DNA from 2 places in the Hyphomicrobium sp. 2TAF46 genome. Region 1 is predicted to be linked to the other one. Evidence: riboswitches for the same ligand, from Rfam matches in the RefSeq annotation. Region 1 holds a riboswitch; the other holds the start of a gene.

Region 1 (9,454 bases):
GAACTTGTAGCCCATGGCGCCGAGCTCTCTTTGGAACTTGGCGATGGTCGCGGGATCGAGCTTCTTCTGCCAGTTGAAGGATGGCGAGCAATTGTAGGCGAGCTTCTTGCCGGGGAACTTCGCATGTACCGCTTCGGCGAAACGGCGCGCATCGGTTAGGTTCGGCGTAGACGTCTCCCACCACAATAGATCGGCGTAGGGCGCATATGCGAGGCCACGCGCGATGCAGGCGTCGACGCCGTGGCGCAATGTGTAGAAGCCTTCCGGCGTGCGCTCGCCCTTGACGATGAATTCCCGGTCGCGTTCATCGATGTCTGAGGTGATGAGTTTCGCCGATTCCGCGTCGGTGCGGGCGATGATGAGGGTCGCGACGCCCATGACATCAGCGGCGAGCCGGGCTGCGACGAGATTTCGGATGTGCGCGGCGGTCGGGATCAAGACCTTGCCGCCAAGGTGCCCGCACTTTTTTTCCGATGCTAGCTGATCCTCGAAGTGCACGCCGGCGACACCAGCCTCGATGTAAGCCTTCATGATCTCAAAGGCGTTGAGCGGTCCACCGAAACCTGCTTCCGCATCGGCGACAATTGGTGCGAACCAAGTGGCTACGCTTGTCTTGCCTTCCATGTGCTCGATCTGATCGGCGCGCTGAAGTGTCCGATTGATGCGACGCGCCAGCTCCGGCCCGGCGTTCGCCGGGTAAAGGCTTTGATCGGGATACATGGCGCTCGCCGTGTTGGCGTCAGCTGCGACCTGCCATCCGGAAAGGTAAATCGCCTTCAGGCCGGCGCGCACCATCTGCATCGCCTGGTTGCCGGTGACGGCGCCGAGCGCGTGGACGAAAGGCTCGGCATTCAGAAGATGCCAGAGGCGCTTGGCGGCGAGGTCCGCGAGCGTGTGACGGATCGGGACGGAGCCCCGCAGTTTTTTGACGTCGTCAACCGAGTACGGCCGCTCGATGCCATGGAACCGGTCGGGGGCGGCGTCGATCCCGAGTTGAATCATTTCCGACGTCTTCATGGCTTGATCCTCGCTTGCCAAATGATCCGATATTCGCAATATCCGCATTATTGAAACGCGCGAAACGCCTGAATTTGCGGAGATTTGCGAGGGCATGGCTGCGAATTTGCGAATTTTGCGAATGCGGAGGCAGGCATGAGAAAAGCCTTCATGGGTGTCCGCCTGAAACGGCTGCGTGAGGAGCGTGGCTTGACGCAGGTCGCCTTGGCTAGGGCGCTGGAGCTCTCTCCTAGCTATCTCAATCAGCTCGAAAAAAATCAGCGGCCGCTGACGGTTCCGATTCTGCTCAAAATCAACGCCGTGTTCGGCGTCGACGTGCAGCTCTTCTCGGAAGACGAAGAGGCGCGATTGATTGCCGACCTGAAAGAAGTGTTGGCCGATCCGGGGCTTGGCGAGCAGATCGCGTTGACTGAAATTCGCGAGATCGCATCGAACATGCCGGCCATTGGGCGTGCGCTGGTCGCTCTGCACACGCGCGGCCAGCAAGCATCTGAGCGCGCCGATGCGCTCGCATCACGTTTTGGACTTGAGGCGAGCGACATCGAGCCCGCGCCTCTGATGCCCTACGAGCAGGTACGCGATTATTTTTACGCGCACCACAACTACATCGCCGAGTTGGATGAAGCAGCCGAGAAACTGTTTGGGCGTGCGAAGCTCATCGTCGGCGACGTGGCGTCCGGGCTCAAGGACTATCTTCGCGTCAAGCACAGCGTCGATGTCATCGTCGCGCCCGCGACCGATGCGCTCTCGCCGCAACGCCGGTTCCATCGCGCACGGCGAACGCTCGAACTCGCAGCAAATCTCTCTCCCGGACAACAGGCGTTCGAGATGGCGACGCAGCTCGCCTTCATCGAGATGGGGGAGGTTCTCGACGCGCTCGCCGAGGATGCTGCGTCGGGCAGCGAAGAGACTTCGCGCCTGGCGCGCATCGGTCTCGCCAACCACTTTGCCGGCGCGCTTTTGATGCCCTACAAGCCATTTCTCGAAGCAGCGGAAGCGATACGATACGATATCGATCTACTGGGACAGCGGTTCGGTGTCGGCTTTGAAACGGTCTGCCACCGCCTGAGTACCTTGCAGCGTCCGGACGCGCGCGGCGTTCCTTTCTTTTTCGTTCGCGTCGATCGTGCCGGAAACATTTCAAAACGGCAGTCGGCCACGGATTTCCACTTCTCGCGCGTCGGCGGTTCTTGCCCGCTGTGGAACGTCTATGAGGCGTTCTCAACGCCGGGCCGCATTCTGACCCAGCTCGCGCGAATGCCCGACGGGCGGACCTATCTTTGGATTGCTCGCACCGTTTCGCGCGGGCACGGCGGCTACGGGGCCCCGGTTAAGACCTTTGCGATCGGTCTTGGCTGTGACTTGAGCCACGCAGGCCGCCTTGTTTATGCGAAGGGACTCGACCTTTCTGACGCTGAGGCGGCAGTTCCAATTGGTGCTGGCTGCAAGGTGTGCGAGCGGCCGAATTGTCCGCAGCGCGCGTTCCCTCCGATCGGGCGCCGAACTGCCGTCGATGAGAACGAGCGCCGTTTCACGCCCTATCCCGTTATCTAATTCCTGCCAGTCGAGAGATTGCGATGCTTTCAGCGACGACCGATATCAGCGACCGTTTCGGCGACGAGGCACGCGTATTAAGTCCTGATCTTCTCGATTTCGGCGGCAGAACGCGCTTTCGCGGTTTCGCCGTCACGATCAAATGCTTTGAAGACAACTCGCGCATCAAGGAAACGCTCGCAACTCCTGGTCACGGCAAGGTTCTCGTCGTCGATGGTGGCGCGAGCAACCGTTGCGCGCTGCTGGGAGACATGATCGCAAGAGACGCGGTCGCAAATGGCTGGGAAGGCGTCGTCATCAGTGGGTGCGTACGCGATATCGCCGCGCTGAAGACGCTGGATATCGCAATCAAAGCGCTCGGGGCGACGCCGCGCCGTTCGACCCGCCGTGGTGAAGGCACGCGCGATATTCCAATAACCATCGCGGGTACGGCGATAAACGCTGGCGACATCGTCATTGGCGACGAGGATGGTGTCGTCATCCTGACGTCTGAGCAAGGCAAAGAACTGACCGCGTAGTAAGCGTGTGCTCTTCTTCTGTTTGCCGATTTACCGGGCCGGCTTCGCAAATCTTCGCATTTTCAGCGCTTTCGTAAATCGTCGCCGTCGCTTGTACTTCGTGAAACGCATACGCCCCCGGCGGTTGCGGCTGGCAATTTTGCCCAACGTCACGACAGCTCATGGAGAACATCGATGGCTTCTGATCTCGCGAATCTTGAACGACCGGCTCAGAAAAAATCGGTTGCACTCTCGGGTATAGTTGCCGGCTCGACCGCCGTATCCTCGGTTATTCCCGGTGGTGATCATCTCAGGTACCGCGGCTATGACGTTCGCGACCTGGCGCTGGGGTGCTCGTTCGAAGAAGTTGCGCATCTCCTCGTTCATGGCACGCTGCCATCTGCGGAAGAGCTCGCGACGTATCAAAGGAAGTTGCGTTCGCAGCGCAATCTTCCGCTCGCGGTGCGTCGCGCGCTCGAAGCTCTGCCAGCCGCGGCGCACCCGATGGACGTCTTGCGCACGGGCGTATCAGCGCTTGGATGCGTCTTTGCGGAAGCGCCAGATCATAAGGCCGAGAACGCGCGCGCGATTGCGGATCGCTTGATCGCATCGGCGCCTTCGATGTTGCTCTACTGGTATCATTTCTCGGGCAGCGGGCGCAGCATCGACGTCGAGACGGACGACGACACCGTTGCCGGACATTTCCTCACGCTCTTGCACGGACGGGAGTCGCACCACCATCAAGTCCGCGCGTTACAGGCTTCACTGGTGCTTTACGGCGAGCATGAGTTCAACGCATCGACGTTCACCGCGCGCTCGATTGCTGCGACGGGTTCCGATTTCTATTCCGCAATCACCGGCGCTATTGGTGCGCTGCGTGGCACCAAGCACGGCGGTGCCAATCAGGCCGCATACGAGGTTATCGTGCGCTATCGGACGGCGGATGAAGCTGAGGTCGATGTGCGCAACCGCGTGGCCAATAAGCAGGTCGTGATGGGGTTCGGCCATCCGGTTTACCGGATTTCGGATCCGCGCACCGAAGTTCTGCGTACGTTGGCGAATGAGCTGGCCGATCGCTCGAACGATCACAAGGTGATGTCCATCGCCGAACGGATTGAGGTCGTCATGGCGGACTCCAAGAACATGTTTGCCAATGTCGATTGGTACAGCGCCGTGCTTTACGATCTTCTCGGCATCCCGGCTTCGATGTTCACGCCGATTTTCGCAATGGCTCGTATTGCCGGTTGGAGCGCTCACATCATCGAACAACGGGAGGACAACAAGATCATTCGTCCGACTGCCAACTACGTCGGCCCGGAAAGCCGAGCCTTCGTCGCGCTTTCCGAGCGTGGAATGCCTTCCCGCTGGCGCGCCGCGTGAGTGCGCGACGTCTTGCCCTTGGAGAAACGCAACAAGACCTGGGGTAACTTTAAAATCCGCGGCACCACATATTGCGTATGGTCAGTGGAATCTGTCTTAATGAGGACATCATAGGTCGCTGGACTTCAACATTCAGCGCTAAGAGGGAACCCGGTGAGCGTCGCTTTTCCAGCGGTGCAATCCCGGGACTGCCCCCGCAACTGTGAGCGGCGAGTTCCTGTCGGACAAAGGTCACTGATGCTCTGCGCATCGGGAAGGCCAGACAGAGAACAACGACCCGCGAGTCAGGAGACCTGCCTGTGATGGTGTTTTCACGTCCTCGGGCGGGGTGTCCTGATGGATTGGTTCATCCCGCCATCGCGCGTGGATGAATGCGCGTACCATGCGGCCCAAGCCCCCTATTATTCAGGGGTTTGCCGATGTCTATCGTAATCGAAGCACGAAGCTCTCAATCCAACCACGTTTCGGGTATCGGCGCACCGAAGGCCTCTACGGAACAGATGTTCCAGGTCATCCGGCGCAACGGCGGCGTGACTCCATTCGACGCTCGCAAGATCACCGTAGCGCTCACCAAGGCATTCCTTGCCGTAGAAGGCGGCCGCGCGGCGGCGTCAAGGCGCGTTCACGAGACCGTCGAGGGATTGACCGAGCAGATCGTTGCGGCGCTGACGCGCCGCGGGGCTCAGGGCCGCACGTTCCATATCGAAGAGATCCAGGATCAGGTCGAGCTTGCGCTGATGCGCAGCGAGAACCACAAGGTTGCGCGCGCCTACGTCCTTTATCGTGAAGAGCGCGCACGCGAGCGTGCTGCGGCCGTGGAAGTCTCGAAGGCGGAATCTGTTCCGTCGATCAACGTCAAGACGCGGGATGGATGTCTTTCTCCACTCAACGAAGACCGGTTGCGTCTGCTGATCGCCGAAGCCTGCGAAGACTTGCAGGATGTATCGGCGGAAGCTGTGCTTTCCGAGACCCAACGCAATCTCTACGACGGCATAACGGTCGATGAGTTGGCGGAAGCGCCTGTGCTTGCCGCACGGACGCTCATTGAAACGGAGCCGAACTATACCTTCGTCGCGGCGCGATTGCTGATGGATCGTTTGCGCAGCGAAGCGCTGTCGTTCGTGACCGGCCGTGAAGAGTCGGCGCGTCAATCGGAAATGGCGGCGCGTTACCCCGAGTACTTCGCGGCGTTCGTCGCGAAAGGCATCGCCGCCGAGCTGCTCGATCCGGAACTGGCGCGCTTTGATCTGGTGCGTCTCGGACGCGCGCTGAAGCCCGAGCGCGACGGCATCTTCCAGTACCTTGGTCTGCAGACGCTTTACGATCGCTATTTCCTGCAGACGCACGGTATCCGCTTCGAGCTGCCGCAAGCCTTCTTCATGCGTGTCGCCATGGGTCTTGCGGTGCGTGAGATCGACCGCGAGGAGAAGGCTATTGCCTTCTATGATCTCATATCTTCGTTCGACTTCATGTGCTCCACGCCGACGCTTTTCAATTCCGGAACCCCGCGTCCGCAATTGTCTTCGTGTTTCCTGACGACGGTGCCGGACGATCTCGATGGCATCTTCAAGTCGATCAAGGACAATGCGCTTCTCGCCAAATACTCCGGCGGTCTCGGCAACGACTGGACGCGGGTGCGAGGTCTTGGTGCGCACATCAAGGGTACGAACGGAGAAAGCCAGGGCGTCGTGCCGTTCCTGAAAGTCGCCAACGATACCGCGATCGCGGTCAATCAGGGCGGCAAGCGCAAAGGTGCGGTCTGCGCCTATCTCGAAACTTGGCACATCGACATCGAAGAGTTTTTGGATCTCCGGAAGAATACCGGCGACGACCGCAGGCGCACGCATGATATGAATACGGCGCACTGGATCCCTGATCTTTTCATGAAGCGCGTCGCAGAAGACGGAGCCTGGACGCTTTTCTCTCCGGATGAAGTTCCGGATCTTCACGATCTCTACGGCACGGCGTTCGCGGCGCGTTACGAAGAGTATGAGAAGAAAGCCGAGCGCATGGAGATGAAGATCGCGCGGCGCGTCCGCGCGGTCGATCTCTGGCGGAGGATGCTGACCATGCTCTTCGAGACCGGTCATCCGTGGATCACGTTCAAGGACCCATGCAACCTGCGCTCGCCTCAGCAGCATTGCGGCGTCGTGCACTCGTCGAATCTTTGCACGGAAATTACGCTTAACACCTCAAACGACGAGGTTGCAGTCTGCAACCTGGGTTCGATCAATCTCTCCGCCCATGTAACGCCGCAAGGTCTCGATCACGAGAAACTTGCGCGCACCGTCAAGACGGCGATGCGCATGCTCGACAATGTCATTGACATCAATTTCTACACGATCCCGGAAGCGCGGCGCTCGAACCTTCGTCATCGTCCGGTTGGTCTCGGGCTCATGGGGTTCCAGGATGCGCTGCATGCGCTTCGCATTCCCTATGGCTCGGATGATGCCGTAGCCTTTGCCGATAGCAGTATGGAGGCGATCAGCTATAACGCCATTTCGGCGTCGGTTGATCTCGCAGCGGAACGCGGCCGTTATCCGTCGTTCGAAGGGTCTCTGTGGAGCAAGGCCATCCTTCCGATCGATTCCATCGACCTTCTTGGCGACGCGCGCGGTGCAGATCTTCGGCTCGACACGTCCGCCACACGGGACTGGGCCACACTTCGCGATCGCGTGCGGACGACCGGAATGCGCAATTCGAACGTCATGGCCATTGCACCCACCGCGACGATCTCGAACATCTGCGGCGTGGCGCAGTCGATCGAACCGACGTTCCGCAATCTTTACGTCAAATCCAACATGTCGGGCGACTTTACAGTCGTGAATGCGTTCCTGGTTCGCGATCTCAAGGCGCGCGGTCTTTGGGACGAGGTGATGGTGTCGGACCTCAAGTACTTCGACGGTTCGCTCGGCACGATCGACCGCGTCCCGGATGATCTCAAAGAGCTTTATGCCACCGCGTTCGAAGTCGATGCCCATTGGCTGGTTGATGCAGCAGCACGCCGGCAAAAATGGATCGACCAGGGTCAGTCGCTCAATCTTTACATCGCGGCGCCCAATGGCCGAAAGCTCGATACGCTTTATCGCCTCGCATGGGAGCGCGGCCTCAAGACGACCTATTATCTGCGAGCCCAATCGGCGACTCACGTTGAGAAATCGACGCTCAAACGCACCGACGGCAAGCTCAATGCGGTCGCGAACCCTGTTTTGCTTGCGTCGCCAGCCGAGGGCAAAGCCTGCTCGATCGACGATCCGACTTGCGAAGCCTGCCAGTAAGAAAATTTTAGAAACGGAGACATTCCATGCTCGACTGGTCAGAGCCAGCCGCCCCTTCGCCGTTGGCCCGCAAACCTGCGCCGATCCTCAACCCGGAAGTTGCGACCGGCCTCGGCAACATCGATCGTCATGGCGGCCGCGTGCGCGTCGACGACAAGGCGATGATCAACGCCCGCGCCGACGTCAATCAGCTCCTTCCGCTCAAGTATCGCTGGGCCTGGGAGAAATATCTGGCTGGCTGCAACAATCACTGGATGCCGACCGAAGTTTCCATGCAGGCCGACATCGCGCTCTGGAAAGCCAAGGACGGCTTGACGGAGGATGAGCGCCGCATGGTGAAGCGCAACCTCGGTTTCTTTGCGGCGTCGGAATCGCTCGTCGCCAACAACATCGTTCTGGCAATTTATCGCCACCTCACCAATCCGGAATGCCGGCAATATCTATTGCGGCAGTCCTTCGAGGAAGCGGTGCATACCCACACGTTCCAATACATCGTTGAAAGCCTCGGCCTTGATGAAGGCGAACTCTTCAACATGTACCGGGAAATACCTTCGATCACCGACAAGGCGGCCTGGGCGCTGGCGTACACCAAGCATCTCGATGATCCGGCCTTCAAGACGGGCACGAGGGAAACGGATCAGGCGTTCCTTCGTGATCTCGTTGCCTTCTATGTCGTCTTCGAAGGGATGTGGTTCTACACGGGCTTTGCGCAAATCCTGTCGCTCGGACGGCGCAACAAGATGGTGGGCATCGCCGAGCAGTATCAGTACATCCTGCGCGACGAGAGCATTCATCTCAACTTCGGCATCGACGTCATCAATCAGATCAAGGTCGAAAATCCCGATCTCTGGACGAAGGCGTTTCAGGATGAAGTCCGTCAGATGCTTCGCGACGCCGCCGGTCTCGAAGCCGCTTACGGCCGCGATACGATGCCGACGGGGCTTCTCGGTCTTAATGCCGCGCTGACAGAACAGTACATGGAATTCATCGCCAACCGCCGTTGCGCGCAGCTGGGCCTCATGCCGGTTTTCAAAGAACGGGAGAACCCGTTTCCGTGGATGTCGGAAGCGATGGATCTGAAGAAGGAGAAAAATTTCTTCGAAACGCGCGTCATCGAATATCAGAACGGAGGGGCGTTAAGCTGGGAATAGGCATTCGCCTAGTCCTACGCCACAATGAAGCGATCACGGATCAGTATCCGGGGTGGCATTCGCCGAAGCGCAATAAGGCGCGGAAAAGCTCGTCAGGTAGCTCCTCGCAATTCCACTCCCGCGTGTCGTGCAGCCCAAAGATTGTTTTGGGCTGCTCACCTTATATGTCGAGCAGGTATCGCCTGTGATCGATGGCCGGTCGCGCTAGCGATCTCCAGCCTTGAAGCGCCGGTCTCCGGGGCGCTGGTCGCGAACCCGTGACGCAACGGGTGTGCAGCGTATCGTCGACCCTTAGCGTGAGGGATTCGAGAAATCGAAAGGCAGACCCGTTCAATTTAACCCAATTCGTTTTCGCCGCTCTTTGAAATCGGCAATCACAATCAGACAACGCTAGTGCGCGATCGTCGCTTCCCGGCATCTACTCGTAGCATGGGCGCCTGAGATTTGGCTTGGGCGTACTTCCCCTAGGTAGGAGAGTTCCATGCGTAGATCCCTCATCATCTGGTCTCTAGCCTTGCTGCCCTTAGCCGCGGGCGTCGGCACGCAAGCCAAAGCTGGTACTCCATTGAACGATGCC
Region 2 (9,454 bases), on a different contig from region 1:
GCGGCTGATCGATGTCGGCAAGCGAGGATATCGGAAGTCGTGCAAGCAACCCGACATCAATGCGCAAATGGTGTCGCTGGCGCGCGAGGGGCTCAATGTCGTCCGTCTCAAGTCGGGCGATCCCTTGATTTTCGGGCGCGCCGGGGAAGAGATCGAAGCGTGCGAGGCTGCCGGCATCGCGATTAGCGTCGTGCCGGGCGTGACCTCTGCTCAGGGCGCGGCGGCAAATCTCAAGGTATCGCTGACCAACCGCAATCATGCGCGCCGTTTGCAGTTCATTACGGCGCATGACCGGCACGGGGCGTTGCCCAAGGACATCGACTGGAGTGCCGTTGCCGACAGCGCCGCGACGACCGTCATCTACATGCCGAAGCGGACGCTTGCGGAACTGGCCGAGATTGCGCTCGTGCACGGACTCGATCCACAAACGCCGGCGATCGCGGTTGCGAATGCGACACGGCCGGACGAGCGTGTCTTTGCCTCAACCATCGGGGCCATTGCCGCAGCGCTTGATGCGGCGCATCCGGACGGGCCGGTGCTCGTCATGCTCGGGGAGGCTTTGCGTTATGCAACGGCGCGAGATGCGGCGAAGCAGGCGGAAGATATCGCGGTAGAGCACGGCGTTTTGCCGGAACAATCCTGAGATTGCCAGTGGTGCTCCTCTTGCTCCCCTCCATTGCGTGCAACGTCCGTGAGTGAGTCCACCACGCTTCTGGTTCTCGTCGCTGCGCTCGCGCTTGAAGCCGCCTTTGGATATCCGAATTGGATTTATCAGCGCATGGGCCATCCGGTGTCCTGGATCGGTTCGCTCATTGCGACGCTCGATCGCCGGCTCAACCGCGAGAGCGAGAGCGACGACAAGCGCCGCGTGGCGGGTATCATTGCTTTAACAATCGTTGTGGGGACCGTCGGAGCCATTGCATGGCTGGTCGAACGTCTGGCCGCGCATAGCTCATTTGGCGGCATTTTTGTTGCGATACTCGCTTCGACGTTGATTGCGAGCCGAAGCCTTTACGACCATGTCGCCGCCGTCGCACGTGCGCTTGACGAAGAGGGGCTCGCAGGCGCGCAGCGGGCGGTCGGCCGCATTGTCGGGCGCAATCCCGAGACACTCGACGAACATGGCGTCGCCCGTGCCGCGATCGAAAGCCTCGCCGAGAACGCGTCCGACGGCGTCGTCGCGCCGGTGTTCTGGTTTGCCTTTTTTGGGCTGCCGGGCCTTGCCGTTTATAAGGCGATCAATACCGCCGACAGCATGATCGGCCATCGGACGAAGCGGCATGAGGCGTTCGGATGGGCTGCGGCTCGGCTCGACGATCTCGTCAATCTGCCGGCGTCACGGCTGACGGGATTGATGTTTGCGGCAGCGGCTCTTTTCATCCGGGGTGCATCGCCGGCTGCCGCGCTCGAGGCGATGTCTCGCGATGCTTCGAAACACCGGTCGCCGAACGCAGGTTGGGCAGAAAGCGCGATGGCGGGAGCGCTGGGGTTCAAGCTCAACGGGCCGAAGGTCTATGGCGACGTACGCGTCGAGGATGCTTACATGGGCAACGGACGCCGAGAGCTGACAGCGGATGATATTCACGCGTCGCTTCGGCTGTCGGTGTTCGCATGGGGCATCATGATCGCGACGCTCTTGTTCTTCGCCGTCATTTTGCGAGGCTGAGAAGGTCGTCGACGGCGATGTGGCGCGCGAGGTGCTCGGCGAAACGGTCGAGGATGTCGTCGACTTCCGCCTCGTAGCTGGTTCCCGATGCTTCGACGCCGAATGTCGAAAGGATTGCCGCGCGCGCGGCGTCGGACGAAAAGATCCCGTGGACGTAGCATCCCGCGACCCGGCCGTCCGGCGACGTTGCGCCGTCGCTGCGGCCATCGGCAAATGTCAGGATCGGGCGCGCCGTGTCGGGTCCAACTGTCCGGCCGACGTGCATCTCGTAGCCTTGGAAGGGCGCTGCGTTCACGTTGAGCGTTCCGGTAACGGTGGCCAACGTCTTTGCGGTTTCAAATTCCGTCTCGACGTCGAGGAGGCCGAGGCCTTCGACGGTTCTTGGGGGTCCTTCGACGCCGGCAGCATCGGTGATGCGCTTGCCCAGCATTTGATAGCCGCCGCAAAGTCCGAGCACGTGTCCACCCCGCCGGACGTGAGCCTTGATGTCGATATCCCAGCCTTCGGTGCGGAGGGCGGCGAGATCGTCGATCGTTGCCTTCGAGCCTGGCAGCAGGATGAGGTCCACGTCGGCCGGAATGGGCCGGCCGGATTCGATCATCGCGACGGCGACGCCCGGCTCGCTGCGCAACGGGTCGAGGTCGTCGAAATTCGAAATGCGCGGCAGAACGGGAACCGCGATGCGAAGCTTCACATTCGTGCCCGGTTTCGATGCTTTCGCAAGATCGCGGAGGGCGAGTGCATCCTCGGCAGGAAGCTTCCGCGCATCATTGAAGAACGGCACGAGACCGAGGGGCGCCCATCCCGTCATTTTCGCAATCGCCGTCATGCCGTCGGCGAAGAGGGCGGGATCGCCGCGCATTTTGTTGACGATGAAGCCGCGGATCATTGCTGCGTCGTCCCGTTCAAGGACGCGCTCTGTTCCGACGAGGCTGGCAATGACGCCACCGCGATCGATGTCGCCGATCAGGACGACCGGCACACCGGCCGCGCGCGCGAAGCCAAGGTTTGCAATATCGTTCTTGCGGAGATTGATTTCCGACGCGCTGCCCGCGCCTTCGACGAGGACGAAATCGGCTTCGGCCCTCAGGTGTTCGAAGCTTTCGAGGACCGCCGGGAGAAGCTCGCGTTTTTTGGTTTGAAACTCGCGGGCTTTGGCGGATCCGATCATTCTGCCCTGTACGACGATCTGGGCGCCTGTCTCGCTTTCGGGTTTCAGAAGAACGGGGTTCATGTGAACCGATGGCGCGACGCGGGCCGCGCGCGCCTGGAGTGCCTGCGCGCGGCCTATCTCGCCGCCATCGGCCGTCACCGCGGCATTGTTCGACATGTTCTGCGGCTTGAACGGCACGACGGGAATGCCGCGGTTCGCGAGGAGACGGCAGAGGCCAGCCACCATCAGCGATTTACCGACGTCCGAGCCGGTACCTGAAAACATCAGGGCGCGCGCTGGCATTAGAACTCGATGCCTTCCTGCGCTTTGATGCCGGCCGCGAAGTGATGCTTCACGGCGGCCATTTCGGTCACGCCGTCGGCGAGCGCGATCAGTTCCGGCTTGGCGTTGCGGCCCGTCGCGACGATGTGGAGATCGGGTCGGCGGGCACGTAGCGTTTCGATGACCTCGTCGAGCGGAAGGTAGTCGTAGCGAAGCGCGATGTTGATTTCGTCGAGGATGAGAAGGCGGATGGACGGATCCGCCATCAACTCTTTCGCTTTCGTCCAGGCGCGCTCGGCCGCCGCAATGTCGCGCGCCTTGTCCTGGGTTTCCCAGGTGAAGCCTTCGCCCATCGTGTGCCAGGAAACCTGATCGCCGAACTTGCTAAGCGCATCGCGTTCCCCGGTCGTCCATGCGCCTTTGATGAACTGCACGACGCCGACGCGCCAGCCGTGTCCGAGCGCGCGCAAGACTAAGCCAAAGGCGGCCGTCGACTTGCCTTTGCCGGGACCAGTGTGAACGAGGAGAACACCCTTCTCGATCGCCTTGGAGGCGACCTCGGCATCTTGCACGGCTTTGCGCTTCGCCATCTTTGCCCGGTGGCGTTCGGCTTCGCTGTCCGTCGGTTCGCTGGTCACGTTGCTTCAGCCTTTCAAATTTAGAGGCAGGCCCGCGGCGACAAAGACGACCTTGTCCGCGACGGCTGCGATTTTCTGGTTGAGACGTCCGGCCTCGTCGCGGAAGGCACGCGCCAGAGCATTCTCCGGCACGATGCCGAGACCGACTTCGTTCGAAACGATGACGCAGGGCGCAATGCGCTTCGAAAGAGCTTTGATCAATTCTTCGGTCGCATCCGGAACCGAATGTTCCGCGTGCATCAAATTCGAAACCCACAAGGTCAAGCAGTCGACGAGCGACGGCAGCTCGGACGTCCGGTTTGCCAAAGTGCCGGCGATATCGAGCGGCGTTTCGTGCTGAACCCAGCCGGTGCTTCGGCGGCTTTTATGCTGTTTGATCCGCTCATTCATCTCGCCGTCGAAAGCTTCGGCCGTGGCAATGTAGGCCCAGGGTCCGGGCAGGCTTGTCACAAGGCGTTCGGCGTACAGGCTTTTGCCCGAGCGCGCCCCACCGAGAACCAATGTCAACTGTGGCAGGGGTGGCGTCGGCATGGGCTACTTTCGGGGCGTTTTCGGCGATTGACGAAGCATAGGCGCTCACTTATCGATGGTGAGGACGGTCCCTCGCAAGAGGGTTCAAAGGGAATGCGGTATCAACTCCGCAGCTGCCCCCGCAACTGTTAGCGGTGAGCGCTGGCGATATGGCCACTGGACGATGTCCGGGAAGGTCGTCAGACGCTGAGACCCGTGAGCCAGGAGACCTGCCGTCTCAGATCGTTTTTCCAGCCGTCGCCGGTGGGGCGAGAAAGGTTAACATGCACTTCAGCATCCTTCGCGCACATCATTGCGCACCAATCCAACATGCGCCTCATGTCCACGGAACCTCGGAGTTCTGCCAATGAGCGTCCGCAAGGTCCCTGTCACAATCGTCACGGGTTTTCTCGGCGCTGGTAAGACGACGCTCGTGCGCCACGCAATCGAGAACGCCGAGGGCCGCCGCTTAGCGTTGATCGTCAACGAATTCGGCGACGTCGGCGTCGACGGCGCTATTCTTCGTTCGTGCGGCATCGCGAATTGCCCTGAGGAAAACATCGTCGAGCTGACGAACGGCTGCCTCTGCTGCACCGTTGCCGACGATTTCGTGCCGACGCTCGAGGCGCTGCTATCGCGAAATCCGCCGCCCGAGCACATCATCGTCGAGACGTCGGGGCTCGCACTCCCCAAGCCGCTGGTCAAAGCTTTCGAGTGGCCGGACATACGCAATCGCGTGACGGTCGACGGCGTCGTCACCGTCGTTGACGGGCCGGCGGTGAAGGCCGGACGGTTCGCAGACGATCCGGTGAAGGTCGCGGCGCAACGCGCGGCCGACCCGTCCGTCGATCACGAAAATCCGCTGGAGGAAGTCTACGAGGATCAGCTTCTCTGTGCCGATCTCGTTGTCTTGAACAAGACCGATCTCTTGTCGGCTGAAGAGGCGGATCAGATCACGGAAGAGATCCGAGCCGGCGTTCCGCGCGCCATCAAGATCGTCGCGACGCGCGAGGGCCGCGTTCCTGCGAGCGTGTTGCTTGGTCTTTCGGCGGCTGCCGAGAACGATCTGGCCGCCCGTCCCTCGCATCATGACAACGAGCCGGACCACGACCACGACGATTTCGAGACGTTCATTGTCGACGTTCCGCCGCTGGCGTCGCCCGCCGATCTCGCGTCGCGCGCCAAGGCCATTGCCAATGCCCACGACGTGCTACGCATCAAAGGCTTTGCGGCGATCGACGGCAAGCCAATGCGGCTCCTATTGCAGGGCGTCGGCGAACGCGTGGATACGCGGTACGAGCGCGCTTGGCGGGACGATGAGCCACGACTTGGAAAGCTCGTCGTCATCGGCCAGAAGGGGCTCGACCGTGAAGGCATCACCAGGACTCTGACAGGCGCGGCCTAATGCATATCGTCGTTCGCGAGAGCCGGGATCTCGATGAGGCCGCCGTGCCTCAGGATCTCGGACTTGCGCCCGCCGATATCGTGTTTCTTTCGTTTTCGGATTCCGACCTGGCGATGGCGGCGGCGGCGTTTCGTTCGGTTGCCGCCGATGCGCGGCCGAGCCTCCGCGTCGCCAATCTCAATGCGCTCAGGCATCCGATGTCGGTCGATCTTTTCGCCGACACAACGCTTGCCGGTACGAAGGCCGTGCTCATCAGGTTGCTCGGCGGCCTCGATTATTGGCGCTATGGCGGCGAGCAATTCGGGAAGCGCTGCCGCGACCTCGGAATTGCCTTGGCCATCGTGCCGGGCGACGGTCGCCCCGACATACGGCTTGCCGCGCTTTCCACCATCGATGCCGAGGATCTGACGCGGCTCGGCGCCCTTCTCGATCAAGGCGGCGTCGAGAACACGCGGGCGGCGCTGCAGGGGGTGTTGTCCCGGGCTGAGCATAGTCGCGCGAACATTCCGACGCCGTCCATCATTCCGAGCTTCGGCATCTATCGGGAAAGCGCGCTGGGGACGGCCGACATTGGAACGGCGGCTGTCGTCTTCTATCGCTCGCATTTGCTTGCCGGTGACGTTGCGCCGATCGACGCGCTGATCGATGCTCTCGATCATCGCGGCCTCGCAACGACGGCCCTCTATGTGCCGAGTCTCAAGGCGCCCGAGGCGGCGGCGTGGCTCGGCAACGAACTCTCCCGAGTGCGCCCGAGCATCGTCATTAACGCAACGGCGTTCGCAGCGCGCGATGGAGCTGAGGGATCTCCGCTCGGCCGGTGCGATTGTCCGGTTCTGCAAGTGGCGCTCGCGAATGCGTCGCGGGCGGCGTGGGAAAATTCGCAGCGCGGGCTCGGCGCATCCGATCTCGCAATGCACGTCGTTCTGCCGGAACTCGACGGCCGGCTTTTTTCGGGCGTCGTTTCGTTCAAGGAAGAGGACGATCTCGGCAGCGATTTGGGGATGTCGCTCTTCCGGCATGCGTCTTACGGGACGGGTGTTGAACACGTCGCGGATCTTGCCGCTGGTTGGGCGCGATTGAAAACGTCGCCTCGGAATACGCGCCGCGTGGCGTTGCTGCTCTCGACCTATCCTGGGCGGCCCGATCAGATCGCGCACGCCGTTGGGCTCGACGGGCTCGCCAGCGCCTGCAAGATCGCAGCGGGGTTGCGCGACGAAGACTACGCGATTTCCGGCGCGCCGGCGGAAGGGAAAGATCTTGTTCGGCGGCTTGGCTCCGATGCGCAGCAGATGCGTTGGTCGGTCGAAGAATATCGTGCTGCCTTCGCTCAGCTCCCGGAGGCTTTTCGCGACAGTGTGACGGCGGCTTGGGGCGAACCGGAAGCCGACAGCTTTGCCGTCGACGGTGCGTTTTCGTTCCGTGCTGCGGAGTTCGGAAATTTCCTGATCGGACTGCAGCCGGAGCGCGGGCAGGTTCAGGACCGGAAAGCGCAATATCACGATCCATCGACGCCGCCGCGCCATAGCTATGTCGCGTTCTATCTCTGGCTCAGACACGTTGCGAAGATCGATGCGCTGATCCATCTCGGGGCGCACGGCACGCTCGAATGGCTGCCGGGCAAGGCGATCGCGGGAAGCGACGCCTGCGCGCCGCGAGCGTTGCTCGGGCCAGTGCCGATGATCTATCCGTTCATCGTCAACGATCCGGGCGAAGCCGCGCAGGCCAAGCGCAGGCTTGCCGCCGTGACGCTCGGGCATCGTCCGCCGCCAATGGTCGAAGCCGGACTTTCCGGCCCGTTAAGTGATCTCGAACAGCTCGTCGATGAATTCTCGTCCGCTGATGGTTTAGATCCCCGGCGGCGAAAGGCTTTGTCGGGACAGATCGTCGATGCGGCTTTTCGCGCCGGGATCGCGGAGCGCTGTGGTCTCGAAGCCGGCATGTCTCCAAGCGATGCGCTGATGCGGATCGACGCGTTTCTCTGCGATGTGAAAGAACTGGCGATCCGAGACGGCCTGCATGTGATCGATGATACCGAACTCGATGCGATCGTCCGTGCGCTGGACGGAAAGTTCATCGAGCCGGGACCGGCGGGCGCGCCGAGCCGCGGGCGATCCGATGTTCTGCCTACCGGTCGCAATCTTTATAGCGTCGATCCGCGTAGCGTGCCGACGCCGACCGCATGGGCGAACGGCAGGCGCGCCGCCAAGGCTATTCTCGATCGGTATGTCGGCGATCACGGCGATTGGCCACGCGCGATCGTGCTCGACCTTTGGGGCAGCGCGACGCTGCGCACGGGCGGGGAAGAGCTTGCGACGGCGCTGGCTTTGCTCGGCGTCCGGCCCGTGTGGGATCATCGGTCCTATCGCGTTACGGGGATCGAAACAGAAGCACTGGCGGAACTCGGTCGCCCGCGCGTCGATGTAACGTTGCGCATTTCCGGGCTTTTTCGCGACATGTTCGGTGCGCAGCTCGCGCTCTTCGACAGCGCCGTTTCTCTCGTTGCGGGTTTGTCAGAGGAGGAGGCCGATAATCCGTTGCGTGCGGCGGAGGACGGAAACGGGAGGATCGATCGTATCTTCGGTCCGGCCGATGGCAGCTACGGTTCGGGCGTCATGCAGCACATCGACCGCGGCGACTGGTCGAAGCGCGAGGACCTCGGCGGGGCTTACCTCGAGAGTTCGGCGCACAGCTATCGCAATGATACTTCGGGTTCCGACGCGGGAGAAGATTTCAAAGATCGCGTGAAGGCCGCGGACGCGTTCGTTCACGTGCAGGATCACAGCGAGATCGATCTGCTGACGGGAGGCGATTTCGCGGCTCACGAAGGCGGGTTCGCTGCTGCGGCTGCTGCCGTCGGCAACAGCGGCGTTGCGCTCTATCACGGCGATACGGCCGCGCCGGAAACGCCGCGCGTACGGACGCTGCAAGAAGAATGCGCACGCGTCATTCATGGTCGCGCCGCCAATTCGCGCTGGATCGAAGGGCAGATGCGGCACGGCTATCGCGGAGCTGCGGAGATGGCGCAAAGCGTCGACGCGGCGTTCGCGTTCGCGGCGACGGCATCGGCAGTCGATAACGGCGGCTTCGAGCGTCTCTACAACGCGTATCTCGGCGATCCTGCCGTCGCGGCATTCATCGAACGCGAAAATCCGGCGGCGATGGAAGCGATGCGCCGGCGTTTCGCAGAGGCGATTTCGCGGGGGCTTTGGAAACCGCGCCGTAACGATTTGCAAGCTGGAACAGGCAAGCCGCGCGAGGCCGCCGAATGACCGCGCCCGCTCACTTGATAAAGGGATGGTGTCCCGGCGCGCTTCGGCCGATGCGTTCGGGCGACGGGCTGATCGTGCGCATCAAACCGCGTGCGGGGGCGTTCTCAATTTCCGCTCTGGCGGCAATTGCGGATGCGGCGGCGCGCTTCGGTTCGGGCGAGATCGATCTTACCAATCGCGGCAATCTGCAATTGCGCGGCGTATCGGACGATAGCTACGATGATGCGATTACTGCGCTCCGTGCGGCGGACTTGATCGATCGTTCGGCGGCCGTCGAGACCGTGCGCAATGTCGTTGTCGATCCGTTGAGCGGCATCGATCCGGAGCATCAAAATGTGCGCGATGTCGCTGCACGCTTTGAAGACGTGCTCGCTGACGATGCGCGGCTTTGGGTCCTTCCAGGAAAATTCGGCTTTAGTTTTTCGGGAAGCTCCGAGCCGGTGGTTGCGGGCCGGCCAGCCGACATCATGATCGCGGTGACGGCTGAAGGCTTTGACATTTGCCTCGATGGTGCGGCCGATCTCCGGTGCG

The links. Region 1 has a riboswitch for cobalamin ahead of AB4Z24_RS15670 (ribonucleoside-diphosphate reductase subunit alpha). Riboswitches for the same ligand answer to the same signal wherever they lie in the genome.
Region 2: another riboswitch for cobalamin. It lies ahead of cobW (cobalamin biosynthesis protein CobW); the one in region 1 lies ahead of AB4Z24_RS15670 (ribonucleoside-diphosphate reductase subunit alpha).

The regions. Positions count from the first base shown of each region.
Region 1 is NZ_JBFRFO010000007.1:144,195-153,648, reverse strand. Features, by position in the region: gene aceA (isocitrate lyase) at 1-1,002, opposite strand, end outside; gene AB4Z24_RS15685 (short-chain fatty acyl-CoA regulator family protein) at 1,153-2,571, shown strand; gene rraA (ribonuclease E activity regulator RraA) at 2,595-3,089, shown strand; gene prpC (bifunctional 2-methylcitrate synthase/citrate synthase) at 3,264-4,448, shown strand; cobalamin riboswitch at 4,544-4,763, shown strand; gene AB4Z24_RS15670 (ribonucleoside-diphosphate reductase subunit alpha) at 4,868-7,726, shown strand; gene AB4Z24_RS15665 (ribonucleotide-diphosphate reductase subunit beta) at 7,753-8,877, shown strand; gene AB4Z24_RS15660 (EF-hand domain-containing protein) at 9,359-9,454, shown strand, end outside.
Region 2 is NZ_JBFRFO010000002.1:445,221-454,674, reverse strand. Features, by position in the region: gene cobA (uroporphyrinogen-III C-methyltransferase) at 1-643, shown strand, start outside; gene cbiB (adenosylcobinamide-phosphate synthase CbiB) at 692-1,666, shown strand; gene AB4Z24_RS06015 (cobyric acid synthase) at 1,650-3,122, opposite strand; gene cobO (cob(I)yrinic acid a,c-diamide adenosyltransferase) at 3,122-3,739, opposite strand; gene cobU (bifunctional adenosylcobinamide kinase/adenosylcobinamide-phosphate guanylyltransferase) at 3,746-4,270, opposite strand; cobalamin riboswitch at 4,319-4,501, shown strand; gene cobW (cobalamin biosynthesis protein CobW) at 4,617-5,654, shown strand; gene cobN (cobaltochelatase subunit CobN) at 5,654-8,923, shown strand; gene cobG (precorrin-3B synthase) at 8,920-9,454, shown strand, end outside.